DNA from 2 places in the Streptomyces boninensis genome. Region 1 is predicted to be linked to the other one. Evidence: predicted binding sites of a transcription regulator. Region 1 holds the regulator's gene; the other holds the start of a gene.
What was found. Region 1 encodes HspR, which represses chaperone genes until heat shock. Its sites were predicted from a motif close to TTGAGNNNNNNNNNCTCAA; they were not measured.
Positions count from the first base shown of each region.

Region 2: a site for HspR is predicted at 2,215-2,233, ahead of lon (endopeptidase La). Genes of this name have one in related genera too.

Region 1 is NZ_CP183837.1:5,228,378-5,237,140, forward strand. It holds gene ACNNMR_RS23825 (FtsX-like permease family protein) at 1-1,684, shown strand, start outside; gene dnaK (molecular chaperone DnaK) at 1,776-3,653, shown strand; gene grpE (nucleotide exchange factor GrpE) at 3,650-4,393, shown strand; gene dnaJ (molecular chaperone DnaJ) at 4,421-5,599, shown strand; gene ACNNMR_RS23845 (heat shock protein transcriptional repressor HspR) at 5,601-6,083, shown strand; gene ACNNMR_RS23850 (NACHT domain-containing protein) at 6,090-8,763, opposite strand, start outside.
Region 2 is NZ_CP183837.1:6,466,786-6,475,548, reverse strand. It holds gene lon (endopeptidase La) at 1-2,192, opposite strand, end outside; gene ACNNMR_RS29720 (spermidine synthase) at 2,330-3,007, shown strand; gene ACNNMR_RS29715 (response regulator transcription factor) at 3,126-3,896, shown strand; gene ACNNMR_RS29710 (HAMP domain-containing sensor histidine kinase) at 4,041-5,162, shown strand; gene ACNNMR_RS29705 (multifunctional oxoglutarate decarboxylase/oxoglutarate dehydrogenase thiamine pyrophosphate-binding subunit/dihydrolipoyllysine-residue succinyltransferase subunit) at 5,539-8,763, shown strand, end outside.

The DNA of each region.
Region 1 (8,763 bases):
GCACCGCGAGCTCGCCCTGCTGCGCACCACCGGGGCCACCCCGGGGCAGCTGCGGCGGCTGGTGCTGGGCGAGACCGCGATCCTGGCGGTGGCCGCCACCGCGCTGGCGTGGCCGCTGGGCCCGCGGGCGGGCCGGTGGCTGCTCGACGCCTTCGCCGGCCTCGGCGTGGTCCCGGACGCCCTGGCGTACCGGGCGGGCACCATCCCGATGGTCACCGGGGCGGCTGCCGCCCTGCTCACCGCGCTGGCCGCCGCCTTCCTCGCGGCCGCCACCGCCGTACGGGTCAGGCCCGCGGAAGCGCTCGCGGAGGCCGCCGTGGAACGCCGCCGCTTCAGCCGGATCCGCCTCGTCCTCGGCCTCGTCCTCCTCGCCGGCGGCACCGCCCTGGCCTTCGGCACCGCGGGCTCCGACGGCCCCGACGCCGCGGGCGTGGCCACCCCGGCGGCCATGGTGTGGACGGCCGGATTCGCCCTCCTCGGCCCGCCCCTCGTCAAGGCCGCGACCCGCCTGCTCGGCCCGGTGCTGCGCCGGGCGGGCGGCACCGCGGGCCGGCTCGCCGAGGCGGAGGCGCAGGCCCGTACGACACGGCTGGCCGGGGCCGTACTGCCGGTGATGCTGGCCGCGGGGCTGGCGCTGTCGCTCACGTACATGCAGACCACGCAGGCGGCCGCGGCGGATGCGGCGTACGACAAGAGCCTGCGGGCGGACCTGGTCGTCACGGGCGGCAAGGGCGGGCTGCCGCCGGACCTGGTGGCCGGGATCGCGGCGGTGCCCGGCGTCGCGGCGGCGTCCGCCCGCCTCGACAGCCAGGGCTTCATCGAGCCGCCGGAGCTCGCCGGTCCCGAGGTGAAGAAGGGCGATGCGGGCGAGGGCGCTCCCGACGTACCGGCGATGTCGCTGCTCGGCGTGACGGGGAAGGGGGCCGAGGGGACGACTGCGTTCCGCGCGGCCACCGGCAGCCTCAAGAAGCTGCACGGCCGGACGGTCGCCCTCCCCAGCCGTTACGCCGCGGGCCACGACCTCGGCGACACCATCCCCATGCGCCTCGGCGACGGCACCAGGATGGTCCTGCGGCTGGTCGCCACGGTGGACGCGGAGCCGGGATACGAAACCGCGCTGCTGCCCGCCCCGGTCCTCGCCCCGCACACCGACGCGGGCGTCGTCCCGCAGATCCTGGTGAGCGCCGCGCCCGGCACCGGCAAGGCCGAGCTCGCGGCGGCGGTGGCAGGCCGCGGCCCCGGCCTGCACGTCACCGACCGGGAGACGCTGCTGCTCACCCGCGCCGGCCAGGACGAGGCCCAGGCGGGCATGGCCTACCTGGTCCTCGCCGTGGTCGTCGGCTACGCGGCGATCGCGCTGATCAATTCGCAGATTCTTACGGCCCTGGGCAGGCGCCGCGAGTTCGCCCTGCTGCGCCTCATCGGCGCCGGCCGCCGCCAGGTGCTCGGGTCGGCGGCGATGGAGGGCGTGCTTGTATCAGCGGCCGGTCTGCTGCTCGGCGGCCTGGTGGCGGCCGTCACCCTGGTCCCGCTGAGCCTGAGCGTCCAGGGCTCCCCGCTGCCCACCGGACCGTGGTGGATCCTGGCGGCGGTGGCGGCCTCAGCCTGCACGCTGGTGATCGCCACGGCATCTTTCTCAACGCTTTCTCTCCTGCTCCGACCTGCGAAAACGCAGCAAACCTGAGCGGAAGTAACTCACATCGTTTGCCTCTGTCGGGAGGCCGTGGCACTCTTGAGCCAATCAAGCTCAAGTTACGCATCCGGAGGATAGCGAAATGGCACGTGCGGTCGGCATCGACCTGGGCACGACGAACTCGGTCGTCAGTGTTCTCGAAGGCGGTGAGCCCACCGTCATCACCAACGCCGAGGGCGCCAGGACCACGCCGTCCGTCGTCGCCTTCGCCAAGAACGGCGAAGTCCTCGTCGGCGAGGTGGCCAAGCGCCAGGCGGTCACGAACGTGGACCGGACCATCCGTTCCGTGAAGCGTCACATGGGCACGGACTGGAAGCAGGCGATCGACGGCAAGGACTTCACGCCGCAGCAGATCTCCGCCTTCATCCTGCAGAAGCTGAAGCGCGACGCCGAGTCGTATCTGGGCGAGAAGGTGACCGACGCGGTCGTCACCGTCCCGGCTTACTTCAACGACTCCGAGCGCCAGGCCACCAAGGAGGCCGGTGAGATCGCGGGTCTGAACGTCCTGCGTATTGTCAACGAGCCGACCGCCGCCGCCCTCGCCTACGGGCTGGAGAAGGACGACCAGACCATTCTGGTCTTCGACCTCGGCGGCGGCACCTTCGACGTCTCGCTGCTCGAGATCGGCGACGGCGTGGTGGAGGTCAAGGCCACCAACGGTGACAACCACCTCGGTGGTGACGACTGGGACCAGCGCGTCGTCGACTACCTGGTCAAGCAGTTCCAGAACGGCCACGGCGTCGACCTGTCCAAGGACAAGATGGCGCTGCAGCGGCTCCGCGAGGCCGCCGAGAAGGCCAAGATCGAGCTGTCCTCGTCCACCGAGACCACGATCAACCTTCCCTACATCACCGCCTCCGCCGAGGGCCCCCTGCACCTCGACGAGAAGCTCACCCGCTCGCAGTTCCAGCAGCTCACCGCTGACCTGCTCGAGCGCTGCAAGACCCCGTTCCACAATGTCATCAAGGACGCCGGCATCCAGCTGTCCGAGATCGACCACGTGGTGCTCGTGGGCGGCTCGACCCGTATGCCGGCCGTCGCCGAGGTCGTCAAGGAGCTGACCGGCGGCAAGGACGCCAACAAGGGCGTCAACCCGGACGAGGTCGTCGCCATCGGCGCGGCCCTCCAGGGCGGCGTGCTCAAGGGCGAGGTCAAGGACGTCCTGCTGCTGGACGTCACCCCGCTGTCGCTTGGCATTGAGACCAAGGGCGGCATCATGACCAAGCTGATCGAGCGCAACACCACGATCCCGACCAAGCGCTCCGAGACCTTCACCACGGCCGAGGACAACCAGCCGTCGGTGCAGATCCAGGTCTTCCAGGGCGAGCGCGAGATCGCGGCGTACAACAAGAAGCTCGGCATGTTCGAGCTCACCGGCCTGCCGCCGGCGCCGCGCAACGTGCCGCAGATCGAGGTCACCTTCGACATCGACGCCAACGGCATCATGCACGTGGCCGCGAAGGACCTCGGCACCGGCAAGGAGCAGAAGATGACCGTCACCGGCGGCTCCGCGCTGCCGAAGGACGACATCGACCGCATGATGCGCGAGGCCGAGCAGTACGCGGAGGAGGACCACAAGCGCCGCGAGGCCGCCGAGACCCGTAACCAGGCCGAGCAGCTCGTCTACACCACCGAGAAGTTCCTCAAGGACAACGAGGAAAAGGTCCCGGCGGATGTGAAGACCGAGGTCGAGGAGGCCGTGTCCGACCTCAAGGAGAAGCTGAAGGGCGAGGACACCGCCGCCATCCGCGAGGCCACCGAGAAGGTCGCCGCCACCAGCCAGAAGCTCGGCCAGGCGCTGTACGCGGACGCCCAGGGCGCGCAGGCGGCCGGTGGGGCCGAGGGCGCTGACGGCGCCGACGGCGCGGCCGCCGGTGACGGCGCGCAGGCCGCCGACGACGACGTGGTGGACGCTGAGATCGTCGACGACGAGAACCAGAAGAAGGACGGTGCGGCGTGACGGAGGAGACACCGGGCCGCGACGAGCAGCCCGACGTCCCCGACGACACCGCCGGCACGCCGGACGAGGCTGCCGCCGAGGCAGCCGCCGGGTCCGCCCCTGACGGGGCGGCCCCGGCCGGCCCGGACGGGGACGAGGCCGCTCAGGACCAGCAAGACCCGCAAGACCAGCAAGGACAGCCCGTGGACGCAGCGCTCACGGCGCAGCTCGACCAGGTCCGTACGGCCCTCGAGGAGCGCACGAAGGACCTGCAGCGGCTGCAGGCGGAGTACCAGAACTACCGCCGGCGGGTGGAGCGGGACCGGATCGCGGTCAAGGAGGTCGCGATCGCGAACCTGCTGACCGAGCTGCTGCCGGTGCTGGACGACGTCGGCCGCGCCCGCGACCACGGCGAGCTGGTCGGCGGCTTCAAGTCGGTGGCCGAGTCGATGGAGACGGTCGTCGCCAAGATGGGTCTGATGCAGTTCGGCAAGGAGGGCGAGCCCTTCGACCCGCTGATCCACGAGGCGCTCATGCACTCGTACTCGCCGGATGTCACCGAGACCACGTGCGTGCAGATCCTGCAGCCCGGGTATCGGATCGGCGAGCGTACGATCCGCCCCGCCAGGGTCGCGGTCGCCGAGCCGCAGCCGGGCGCGTCCGCGTCGTCCGAGGACGAGGCCGAGGGCGATGCCGAGACCGCGAAGTCCGAGGGCGACAAGCCCGCTGACAAGGAGAACGGTGGCCCGGACGAGGGCTGACGAGGCACGGGAGGAGGGACGCCGGGGATGAGCACCAAGGACTTCATCGAGAAGGACTATTACAAGGTCCTCGGCGTCCCGAAGGACGCCACCGAGGCCGAGATCAAGAAGGCGTACCGCAAGCTGGCCCGGGAGAACCACCCCGACGCCAACAAGGGCGACGCCAAGGCCGAGGAGCGCTTCAAGGAGGTCTCCGAGGCGAACGACGTCCTCGGCGACCCGAAGAAGCGCAAGGAGTACGACGAGGCCCGCGCGCTGTTCGGCAACGGCGGCCTGCGTACCGGCCCCGGCGGCCCCGGCGGCAATTTCAACTTCGACCTCGGCGACCTCTTCGGCGGCACCCCGCAGAGCGGCGGCGGCCAGGGCGGCGGCTTCGGCGGCGGCCTCGGCGACGTCTTCGGCGGCCTCTTCAACCGCACCGGCACGGGCACCCGCACCCAGCCGCGCCGCGGCCAGGACATCGAGTCCGAGGTCACGCTGAGCTTCACGGAGGCGGTCGACGGCGCGACGGTCCCGCTGCGCATGTCGTCCTCGGCCCCCTGCAAGGCCTGCTCGGGTACGGGCGACAAGAACGGCACACCGCGGGTGTGCCCGACGTGCGTGGGCACCGGCCAGGTGTCGAGGGGCGGCGGCGGAGGCTTCTCTCTCACGGACCCGTGCGTGGACTGCAAGGGCCGCGGCCTGATCGCGGAACACCCGTGCGAGATCTGCAAGGGCTCGGGCCGCGCGAAGTCGTCCCGCACGATGCAGGTACGCATCCCGGCAGGCGTCTCCGACGGCCAGCGCATCCGCCTGCGCGGCAAGGGCAGCCCCGGCGAACGGGGCGGCCCGGCGGGCGACTTGTACGTGGTGGTCCACGTAGACGCGCACCCGGTCTTCGGCCGCAAGGGCGACAACCTCACGGTGACGGTCCCGGTGACCTTCCCCGAGGCGGCCCTCGGCGGCGAGGTCAAGGTCCCGACGCTCGGCGGCCCGCCCGTAAAGCTGAAGCTGCCCCCGGGCACCCCCAACGGCCGCACGATGCGCGCCCGCGGCAAGGGCGCGGTTCGCAAGGACGGCACGCGGGGAGACCTGCTGGTGACGGTGGAAGTAGCCGTACCGAAGGACCTCGACGACACGGCGACGGAGTCGCTGGAGGCATACCGCGACGCCACGGCGGGCGAGGACCCGCGGGCGGAGCTGTTCAAGGCCGCGAAGGGAGCATGAGATGAACGGTGGCCGAGCCGGCCGCGGCGGCGGAGGCCGCGGGAGCCGCAACCCGTACGAGCTCACCGAAGAGACCCCGGTCTACGTCATCTCGGTCGCAGCCCAACTCTCCGGCCTGCACCCCCAGACCCTCCGCCAGTACGACCGCCTCGGCCTGGTCTCCCCCGACCGCACGGCGGGGCGGGGCCGCCGCTATTCGGCGCGAGACATCGACCTGCTGCGTACGGTCCAGCAGCTGTCGCAGGACGAGGGCATCAACCTGGCCGGCATCAAGCGCATCATCGAGCTGGAGAACCAGGTCGCGGCGCTGCAGGCGCGGTGCGCGGAGCTGCAGGACGCGGTGGACGGGGCGGCGGCGGCGATGCAGCAGCGGGAGGCGGCGGTGCATGCTTCGTACCGACGCGACCTGGTCCCGTATCAGGAAGTCCAGCAGACGAGCGCGCTGGTGGTCTGGAAGCCTAAGCGGGGGCGGGGCGGGCAGTAGGCGCCGCTAGGTGAGCTGCACTCGTTCCGGCAGCCGGTCCGTGCCGCGCAGGGCCGGGCGGATGGACGGTAGTTGTACGCGAGTGACGTGCTGGAGATCTGCCAGCGGGGCTAGGTCGACTTCGTCGATGGCGCCCTCCAGCACCAGCCATTGGAGTCCCGGGAAGGCGCTCGGCAACCTCTCCAGGCAGAGTCCTGTCTGCCCGTAACCGCAGATCAGGGACAGGTACTGCACTTTAGACAACACCAGCTCGGTCGGCAGCAAGGCCAGGGCACCGGACGCCAGACTCAGCTCGTTGAGTCTGGGAAGACAGGTGAACTCCTCCCAGTCGGACGCGGCGCATGGACTCGTGCCCGGCCCCAGAAGCAGCGATTCCAGGCCGGTCAGGCGCCCGAGCCTCTGCAATCCGCTCGGGAGTGACTTGACAGCGCTCATGTCCAGATAGCGCAGGGCATCCAGCGGCGGAATAGAGCTCAGTGCTACGCGCTCGCGCGGGCCCAGGCACAGGCTGAGTTTCCTGAGCGTCGGGATCCCGCGGAGCACGGAGAGCCCGGTACGCGTGGAATCCTCCGTCAGGTGGAGGGTGTTCAGTGGCACGTCTGCCAGTCCGGACAGATCGGTGAGGTTCGGGCAGGACGCAATGGAGACAATCGTCAACCTGGCCTGCCCGCGGAGGAAATCCAGATCGCACAGCTGGCCGTTGGAAGTCACCTGGATGCGTGTAAGCGAGGCTTCCGACGCATACGCGGCAATCAGCTCCTGGGAGATGTCGCCCACCGCATGGAGTGCGGGTCGGGTGCCCATGGCGGACAGGGCCTCCAGATGCTCCTCCGAATGCGCTGTGAACATCGTCCCGTCGGGAGTCAGGCGGGCGACAATGTCCCGGCCATAGCTCTCGGTGTCGTGCCGGCGCCAGTAGCGGGCGAGCGTGTCGCGGACGTGGACGGAGGGATGATTCACGTACTGGGTGAGGAAAGGGATGGCCTGTTCGGAGGCGATCAGGCAGGCCGCCGTGACAACAGCGGCGGCCGTCCCCTCTTCCAGCCCGTCGGGCCCCGGGAGCAGATCGAGCACGAGCGGCCCCACCGTCGCCAGCCTGTCGGCCTCGTCCGTGTTCCTCGGCGGTATGAGCCCGGCAGTGTGCTGCTCGACGTCCGCGCGCACCTCTGGATCGAGATCCGTGGCGTAAGACAGGCACGTCGCCGCCAGCAGCCGGAGCCGGGTGCACTCCGAGGACTGCTGCACCCGGTCGGCGGCCTTGAGCAGCTCGCGCAGGATCTCGGCGCGCTCGTGCCGGCGGGCGTGGCCGACGGCCATGCGGATGACGTCTTCCCACTGGTCATTGGCCGCGTTCTGGGCCAGCGCGCCCAGGTTGCCCTCGTCCACGGCGTGCCTGGCGCCGAGGTAGTCCTGGAACGTGCGGTGGATGAACTCCACCGCGTCCGGCACAGGCTCCTGCAGCAGGCCGCTGCGCAGCAGGAAGTGGTCGAGGATGGCGGGGGCATCGCCCATGGCCGCGATCGCCGGGACGGACGGAAGCGCAGCCGCAACGATCTCTTCGGCGCGGGAACGGCTCATCTCCGTACGGCCATTGTGAATAAGCCAGTACGCCAGCCGCTGCAGGATCTGGATCTGCGGCTGCTCACGCAGCTCGGGCCCTACCATGCCGCGCTCCTGATCGCGCCTGATCAGCAGCATCGACAGGGCGGCGGAGTAGAGCTCCATGCGGCCACCCGGCAGGTAGCCGCGGCGATCACGGTTCAGGGCGCAGATGAGCCCGCACAGCAGAGGATTGGTGGCCAGCCGCCCCAAGTCCGGCTTGGCGCGCACCGCGTTCCGGAGGTCGCGGGCGTACGCCTCCAGGACCTGGTCGTAGTCCGGGTCGCCGGTGCGTGCCGCCGTATGCCAGCGATCGATGAACGCGGCGACGTCCGAGGCGCTCATGTCGGCGAGCGTCAGGTCGGTGAAGCCGTAATTCGCCAGCCAGCCCTCGGGGACCGCAGACGGGCGGGAGGTGACGAGCCAGCGATTCCCGTCTGGATACGCGTCGATCAGCTTTGTCAGCCAGTGCCGGGCGCGGCGGCGCTCAGGCTCGGGCACCTCGTCGATGCCGTCGACGAGGACCAGCGCCCGGCCGTCCTTCAGCACCCGGTGCTCCCAGCCGCGGGGCTGGGTGCCGGCGCACGGGTTGCCGGTCACGCTGAGGAAGGTACCCGGGTCCGGCAGCTGGTCGAGCTGCCTGCTGAGCAGGGTGCGCATGGGGAGTACGAACGGCACCCGGCCGCTCAGATACGCCATCCGCCCCTCGGTCTCGGGCTGAGCCGCGGACACCGCGAGCCACTGCGCGAGCGTGGTCTTGCCCGAGCCCGCCACCCCGCGCAGGAGCACCCGTGTCGCGTCGGCGAGGGCTTCGTCGGCGGGCCGTACGGTCGTCGCCGGGAGGACGACCTCGGCATCGTCACCGTCCCGCGGCCGGGTGCGCGCCGCGGTCCCGGTGGTCGCCTCCAGGCTGAGATACGCCGCGTCCAGCTGCCACCCGCTGGGCGAGTTGGCCAGGTCGATGCCGTAGATGGTGAGCCTGCCGTGCTTGCGGCGGACGTGGTCGAGGTAGTCCCGCTCGAACGCCGCATCCTGCTCATGCGGCCCCGGTACCCGCGGCGCGAGCGCGTCCACCTTGGCC
Region 2 (8,763 bases), 1.2 Mb from region 1:
ACCCGCCCGGTGAGCGACACCTCGCCGGTCATCGCCACGTCGGTACGGACCTGGCGCCCGCTGAGCAGCGAGGCCAGCGCCGTCGTCATGGTGATGCCCGCGCTCGGGCCGTCCTTGGGCACGGCGCCCGCGGGGACGTGCAGGTGCACGCCGCGGTCCTTCAGGTCGGCGACCGGCAGCTCCAGCTCCGCGCCATGCGACCTCAGGAAGGAGAGCGCGATGTGCGCCGACTCCTTCATGACATCGCCGAGCTGCCCGGTGAGGGTCAGCCCCGAGCCGCCGGACTCCGGGTCGGCGAGGGACGCCTCGATGAAGAGCACGTCGCCGCCGGCGCCGGTGACCGCCAGGCCGGTCGCGACCCCGGGCACCGCCGTACGCCGCTCGTCCGGGTCCTGGGCGGACTCGGGCGTGTGGTGCGGGCGGCCGATGAGCGGCCGCAGCTGCCGGGCGCCGACCGTGAACGGCAGTTCCTGGTCGCCCAGTTCATGCTTGGCCGCGACCTTGCGCAGCAGCCTCGCGATGGACCGCTCGAGGTTACGGACGCCGGCCTCGCGGGTGTACTCCCCCGCCAGCTTGCGCAGCGCCTCGTCCTCGATGGTGACCTCGCCGGACTCCAGGCCCGCGCGCTCCAGCTGCCGCGGCAGCAGGTGGTCACGGGCGATGGTGACCTTCTCGTCCTCGGTGTAGCCGTCGAGCCGGACCAGCTCCATGCGGTCGAGCAGCGCCTCCGGGATGGCCTCCAGGACGTTGGCCGTGGCCAGGAAGACGACATCGCTCAGGTCCAGCTCCACCTCCAGGTAGTGGTCCCTGAAGGTGTGGTTCTGCGCCGGGTCGAGGACCTCCAGCAGGGCCGCGGCCGGGTCGCCGCGGAAGTCGGAGCCCACCTTGTCGATCTCGTCCAGGAGCACGACGGGGTTCATGGACCCGGCTTCCTTGATGGCCCGGACGATGCGGCCGGGCAGCGCGCCGACGTACGTACGCCGGTGCCCGCGGATCTCCGCCTCATCCCGTACGCCACCAAGGGCGACGCGGACGAACTTCCGCCCCATGGCGCGGGCCACGGACTCGCCGAGCGACGTCTTGCCGACGCCGGGCGGACCGACGAGCGCCAGCACGGCACCCGCGCGCCGCCCGCCGACCAGGCCGAGCCCGCGCTCGGTGCGCCGCTTGCGCACCGCCAGGTACTCGGTGATGCGCTCCTTCACGTCATCGAGCCCCGCGTGGTCGGCGTCGAGGATCTCCTTCGCGCCCGCGATGTCGTACGCGTCCTCGGTGGTCTCGCTCCACGGCATCTCCAGGACGGTGTCCAGCCAGGTGCGGATCCAGCCGCCCTCGGGCGACTGGTCGGAGGAGCGCTCCAGCTTGTCGACCTCCTTGAGGGCGGCCTCGCGCACCTTCTCGGGGAGGTCGGCGGCCTCCACCCGGGCCCGGTAGTCGTCGGAGTCCTCCTCGTCGGACTCGCCATTGAGCTCGCGCAGCTCCTTGCGTACGGCATCGAGCTGCCGCCGCAGCAGGAACTCGCGCTGCTGCTTGTCGACGCCCTCCTGGACGTCCTTGGCGATGTCCTCGGCCACGTTCTGCTCGGCGACATGCTCCTTCAGCCAGGCGGTGGCGAGCTTCAGGCGCGCGACCGGGTCGGCGGTCTCCAGCAGCTGGACGCGCTGCTCGACACTCAGGAAGGGCGAGTAGCCGGAATTGTCGGCAAGGGCGCCCGGGTCGTCGATCTGCTGCACCCGGTCCACGACCTGCCAGGCGCCGCGCTTGCGCAGCCAGCCGGCGGCGACGGCCTTGTACTCCTTCATCAGCTCGGTGACCGAGCCGGGCAGTGGGTCGGGCGTCTCGTCGTCGATTTCGGTGCCCTCGACCCACAGGGCGGCGCCTGGTCCGGTGGTCCCGGCGCCGATCTTGATCCGGGTGACGCCGCGGATGAGCGCCCCCGGATCGCCGTCCGCCAGCCGGCCCACCTGCTCGACGCGGCCGAGGACACCGGTCCCCGCGCACGAACCGTCGACCCGCGGCACCAGCAGCACCCGCGGCTTGCGCCCGGCGCCGCGAGCGTCGGCCTGCGCGGCCTCGACGGCGGCGCGCACCTCGGCGTCATTGAGGTCGAGGGGCACGACCATGCCCGGCAGCACGACCTCGTCGTCCAGCGGCAGGACGGGCAGTGTCAGCGGTGTGTACTCAGCAGCCATGATCTCCCCTTCGGCATCCAAGTTGAGTTATGTCGACTCAATGCTGGGGAGCCTCAGGATGTTCCCCCGGGGGCGTTCGCTGTGAGCGATCAGGGGGATTGGCGGCTTGGCTACCCTCGTCAGCCATGGAGGCAGGCATGGAATTCCCCCCGGAGACCCTGGACCGCCGCGAGGGCCCGTACGGCGAGGTGGCGCTGCGCCGCCGCACGTCCGGCGAGGCGGCGACGTACGAGATCATCGCGAACGGCTGCTTCCTGATGGACACCTCCGACGGCCGCTCCGAGCGGCTGCTGATCGATGCGGCGCTGGCCTCGCTGGACGGCCGCCCGTCCCCATCGGTGCTGATCGGCGGCCTCGGCGTCGGCTTCTCGCTCGCGCACGCCGCCGCCGAGCCGCGCTGGGGCGCGATCGCGGTGGTGGAGCGGGAGCAGGCGGTGATCGACTGGCATCTGGAGGGACCGCTCGCGGAGATCAGCGGGCCCGCGCTGGCCGACGAGCGGGTCCGGATCGTCACCGCCGACCTCGTCGAGTACGTGCGGACCGCCCCTGTCGCGTACGACGCGCTGTGCCTGGACATCGACAACGGCCCGGACTGGACGGTCACGGAGGACAACGGGTCGCTGTACTCCCCCGCCGGGCTGGCGGCCTGCGCGGCCCGGCTCACGGCGGGCGGAGTGCTGGCGGTCTGGTCGGCGCAGCCGTCCCCGGCCTTCGAGGAAGCGCTGCGTACGGCGGGCTATGCGGATGTTCGCACAGAGCAAATTCCGGTGGAACGGGGCGTTCCGGACGTAGTCCACCTTGCCAAGCGGCCCTGACGGCAACGTTATCCACACCGTGTAGCCGAGCCCACCGCCAGGCACATACGCTTCTGCCCAGCAAATCTGACCGACGGGGACCCGGCACTCTTGCCGAAGACCAGCGGGGGCGGCACCCATGACGCGGCTACACCACGAATCCACACACCTCACCTCCGCGCACAACGCGAGCGCGGCGGGGAACCCCGGCCTGCCTCCGGCCAGACGAGTCCTCCTGGTCGAGGACGACCCGACCATCGTCGACGCCATCGCGCAGCGGCTGCGCGCCGAGGGCTTCGAGATCCGTATCGCGGGCGACGGCCCCGCGGCCGTGGCCGCCGCCGCGGAGTGGGAGCCGGACCTCCTCGTCCTCGATGTGATGCTCCCGGGCTTCGACGGCCTGGAGGTGTGCCGGCGGGTGCAGGCGCACCGCCCGGTGCCCGTCCTGATGCTCACCGCGCGGGACGACGAGACGGACATGCTGGTCGGCCTCGGCGTCGGCGCTGATGACTACATGACGAAGCCCTTCTCCATGCGCGAGCTCGCCGCCCGCGTGCATGTCCTGCTGCGCAGGGTGGAGCGGGCCGCGCAGGCCGCCGGGTCCCCGCGCGACGGCGACACCATCCGGCTCGGCGAGCTGGAGATCGATCACACCCAGCGCCGGGTCCGCGTCCATGGCGCCGATGTGCATCTGACGCCGACCGAGTTCGACCTGCTGGTGTGCCTGGCCAACCAGCCGCGCGCGGTCCTCTCCCGCGAGCAGCTCCTGGTCGAGGTCTGGGACTGGGCGGACGCCTCCGGGACCCGCACGGTCGACAGCCACATCAAGGCCCTCCGCCGCAAGATAGGCGCCGAGCGCATCCGTACGGTCCACGGCGTCGGCTATGCCCTGGAGCCGGCCACCGCCTAGTTACGCCCGGTGCTGGTGCGCCCAGCGCGTACCAGCCCGCGTCAGACGTAAGGGACCAGCGCGATGCACGACCCCGCCCCACAGCCTCCCGTGCCCGGCGTCCGGCCGCGCCGGCGGTCCTTCCGCGCGTACGTGGACGGGCTGATGGCGCGGCTGTGGACGGCGATGAAGCCGATCGACCCGTTCCGGTCGCTCAAGGCCGCCCTCAGCGGCCTGGTCATGGTGTCCGTGATCATCGCCACACTGCTGGTCTTCGTCGCCATCCGCTCCTCCACGGAGCTGCGGATCGCCACGATATTTTCGCTGATCGCAGCCCTGCTGATCACGCAGTTCGTGGCGATGCGGCTGACCCAGCCGCTGGACGAGATGACCGAGGTCACCCGCTCCATGGCGCACGGCGACTACACATCGCGGCTGAACACCGGCCGCCGCGACGAGTTCGGCGAGCTCGCCGTGGCCTTCAACCGGATGGCGGGCGACCTGGAGGCCGCCGACCGGCACCGCAAGGAGCTGGTCGCCAATGTGTCGCACGAGCTGCGCACCCCCATCGCCGCGCTCCGCGCCGTGCTGGAGAACGTGGTGGACGGCGTGTCCGCCGCCGACCCGGACACGATGCGCACCGCCCTGCGCCAGACCGAGCGCCTCGGCCGGCTGGTGGAGCAGCTGCTCGACCTGTCCCGGCTCGACAGCGGCGTGGTGCCGCTGCGCGCCCGCCGCTTCGAGGTGTGGCCGTATCTGTCAGGGGTCCTGAAGGAGGCCGGGCTGAAGCAGGGTGCGTACGGGCCGGTCGGCCCCGGCCTGGGCGGCAGCATCGACGCGCCGAACCCGCGGCAGCGGCCGCGTCGCGATGTCAGCCTGCACCTGGACGTGGCGCCGCCCGGCCTCACCGCCAGCGCGGACACCGAGCGGCTGCACCAGGTGGTGGCCAACCTGATCGACAATGCCGTGAAGCACAGCCCGCCGCACGGCCGCGTCACCGTCCGGGCCCGCGGCGGCGAGGCGGCCGACGGCCTGGTGCTCGAGGTGATGGACGAGGGCCCCGGCATCCCGGAGGCCGAATGGCACCGGGTCTTCGAGCGCTTCACCCGCGGCCAGCAGCAGCCCGAGGCGCATCTCCCGGGCCGCGACGGCGGCACCGGACTGGGCCTGGCGATCGCCCGCTGGGCCGTGGACCTGCACGGCGGCCGGATAGGCGTGGCCGAATCCCCTCGCGGCTGCCGGATCCGCGTCACCCTCCCGGGGGTGCTGCAATCTCCCGGGGGCTGACCCCCGGACCCCCAGCAGGACAAGCAGGCTCACCGCCCGAACCCGGGGCCGCACCGGAGTGGCTGATTCCACTCACGACTGCCCAATGCGCGTCACCCTCCCGGGGGTAAACGGGATGCAAAATTGACGTAGGGTTCGAACCGCGGGCGGTCATCCGGCCCGGAGGGGCAGCGGCGCGGCGCCGTGGCTCGATTTCGGCCTTTCCCGGTGCGGGCAAACCGTGTGTGTTTCCCGCCAAATCGCGGCCTCAAACCCCGGAGTCTTTGTGACTTGCACGACCTCTGCCCAAGGGGGCCTGCACCGAACCCGGTCAGGGGCGTAGCCTTGTTTTCCGCTGTCCATCACTCAAGTGAAGCGGAAGAGGGCGGTCCAGGCCGTGTCTGCAAAGTCCCCCAATAGCTCGAGCGTCTCGACCGAAGACTCAAGTCAGGGCCGAGACCCTGCCGCGGCTTTCGGACCCAACGAGTGGCTCGTCGACGAGATCTATCAGCAGTACCTCCAGGACCCGAACTCGGTGGACCGAGCCTGGTGGGACTTCTTTGCCGACTACAAGCCAAGCGCCGCCGGCACCGCACGGGCCGCGGAGGCCGCAGCCGCGGCGCCCACCGCCCCGGCCCAGACCGCACCGGCACCGGCCGCCCCGGCCCAGCCGGCCGCACCCGCCGCGCAGCCGGCGGCCCCGGCCCAGCCGGCCGCCCAGGCCCCTGCCCCGGCAGCCCCGGCAGCGCCCGCGCCCGCCCCGGCCGCCAAGCCGGCCCCCGCCGCGAAGCCGGCAGCCGCCGCTGCCAAGCCGGACGAGGCGAAGGCCGACGAGGCCCCCGCCGGCCCCGAGCTGGTCACCCTGAGGGGCCCGGCCGCCGCCGTGGCGAAGAACATGGCCGCCTCCCGCGAGATGCCGACGGCCACCTCCGTCCGCGCCGTCCCGGTGAAGCTGCTCTTCGACAACCGCATCGTCATCAACAACCACCTCAAGCGCGCCCGCGGCGGGAAGGTCTCCTTCACGCACCTCATCGGGTACGCGATGGTGCAGGCGATGAAGCTGATGCCGTCGATGAACCACTCCTTCACGGAGAAGGACGGCAAGCCCACCCTCGTCAAGCCGGAGCACATCAACCTCGGCCTCGCCATCGACCTGGTCAAGCCCAACGGCGACCGCCAGCTCGTCGTCGCGGCGATCAAGAAGGCCGAGACGCTGAACTTCTTCGAGTTCTGGCAGGCCTACGAGGACATCGTCCGCCGGGCCCGTAACAACAAGCTCACGATGGACGACTTCTCCGGGGTGACCTGCTCGCTCACCAACCCCGGCGGCATCGGCACCGTGCACTCCGTGCCCCGCCTGATGCCCGGCCAGTCGGTCATCCTCGGCGTCGGCGCGATGGAGTACCCGGCGGAGTTCCAGGGCACCTCCCAGGACACCCTGAACCGGCTCGGCATCTCCAAGGTCATGACCCTGACCTCCACGTACGACCACCGGGTGATCCAGGGCGCCGCCTCCGGCGAGTTCCTGCGCATCCTGCACCAGCTGCTGCTGGGCGAGAACGGCTTCTTCGACGAGATCTTCCAGGCCCTGCGCATCCCGTACGAGCCGGTCCGCTGGCTCAAGGACATCGACGCGTCGCACGACGACGACGTGTCCAAGGCCGCCCGCGTCTTCGACCTGATCCACTCCTACCGGGTCCGCGGCCACGTCATGGCCGACACCGATCCGCTGGAGTACAAGCAGCGCAAGCACGCCGACCTCGACATCACCGAGCACGGGCTCACGCTGTGGGACCTGGAGCGCGAGTTCGCCGTCGGCGGCTTCTCCAGCCAGTCGATGATGAAGCTGCGCGACATCCTCGGCGTCCTGCGCGACTCGTACTGCCGCACCACCGGCATCGAGTACATGCACATCCAGGACCCGAAGCAGCGCAAGTGGATCCAGGACCGGGTCGAGCGCCGGCATGACAAGCCCGAGCGCGAGGAGCAGCTGCGCATCCTCCGCCGCCTCAATGCGGCCGAGGCCTTCGAGACCTTCCTGCAGACGAAGTACGTCGGCCAGAAGCGCTTCTCCCTGGAGGGCGGCGAGTCCACGATCCCGCTCCTGGACGCCGTCCTGGACGCGGCCGCCGAGTCCCGTCTGGACGAGGTCGTCATCGGCATGGCCCACCGCGGCCGCCTCAACGTCCTCGCGAACATCGTCGGCAAGTCGTACGCGCAGATCTTCCGCGAGTTCGAGGGCAACCTCGACCCGAAGTCGATGCACGGCTCCGGCGACGTGAAGTACCACCTGGGCGCCGAGGGCACCTTCACCGGCCTCGACGGCGAGCAGATCAAGGTCTCGCTCACCGCCAACCCCTCGCACCTCGAGGCGGTCGACCCGATCGTCGAGGGCGTCGTCCGCGCCAAGCAGGACGTCATCGGCAAGGGCGGCACAGACTTCACGGTCCTGCCGGTCGCGATCCACGGCGACGCGGCCTTCGCCGGCCAGGGCGTCGTGGCCGAGACCCTCAACATGTCGCAGCTGCGCGGCTACCGCACCGGCGGCACCGTCCACGTGGTCATCAACAACCAGGTCGGCTTCACCGCTCCCCCGGAGTCCGCGCGCTCGTCCATGTACGCCACCGACGTGGCCCGCATGATCGAGGCCCCGATCTTCCATGTGAACGGCGACGACCCCGAGGCCGTCGTCCGAGTGGCTCGCCTCGCCTTTGAGTTCCGGCAGGCGTTCAACAAGGATGTGGTCATCGACCTCATCTGCTACCGCCGCCGCGGCCACAATGAGTCGGACGCCCCGCAGTTCACCAACCCCAAGATGTACTCGCTGATCGACAAGAAGCGCTCGGTGCGCAAGCTCTACACCGAGTCCCTCATCGGCCGCGGCGACATCACCATGGAAGAGGCCGAGCAGGCGCTGCAGGACTTCCAGGGCCAGCTGGAGAAGGTCTTCACCGAGGTCCGGGAGGCCACGGCCGCCCCGGCCCCGGTCGAGGTCCCGGCCGCCGAGAAGGAATTCCCGGTCGCCGTCGACTCCGCGATCACCCAGGAGGTCGTCAAGCGCATCGCCGAGTCGCAGGTGAACATCCCCGACCACGTCACCGTCCACCCCCGGCTGCGCCCGCAGCTGGAGCGCCGGGCGGCCATGGTCGAGGACGCCACCATCGACTGGGGCATGGGCGAGACCCTCGCCATCGGCTCGCTGCTGATGGAGGGCACCCCGGTACGGCTCGCAGGGCAGGACTCCCGCCGCGGCACCTTCGGCCAGCGGCACGCGGTCCTCGTCGACCAGAACACCGGCGAGGACTACACCCCGCTGAATTACCTCGCCGAGGGCCAGGCCCGCTACAACGTCTACGACTCGCTGCTCAGCGAGTACGCGGCGATGGGCTTCGAGTACGGCTACTCCCTTGCCAGGCCCGAGTCGCTGGTGATGTGGGAGGCCCAGTTCGGCGACTTCGTCAACGGCGCCCAGACCGTCGTGGACGAGTTCATCTCCTCGGCCGAGCAGAAGTGGGGCCAGACGTCCGGCGTCACCCTCCTCCTCCCGCACGGCTACGAGGGCCAGGGCCCGGACCACTCGTCCGCGAGGATCGAGCGCTTCCTGCAGCTCTGCGCGCAGAAC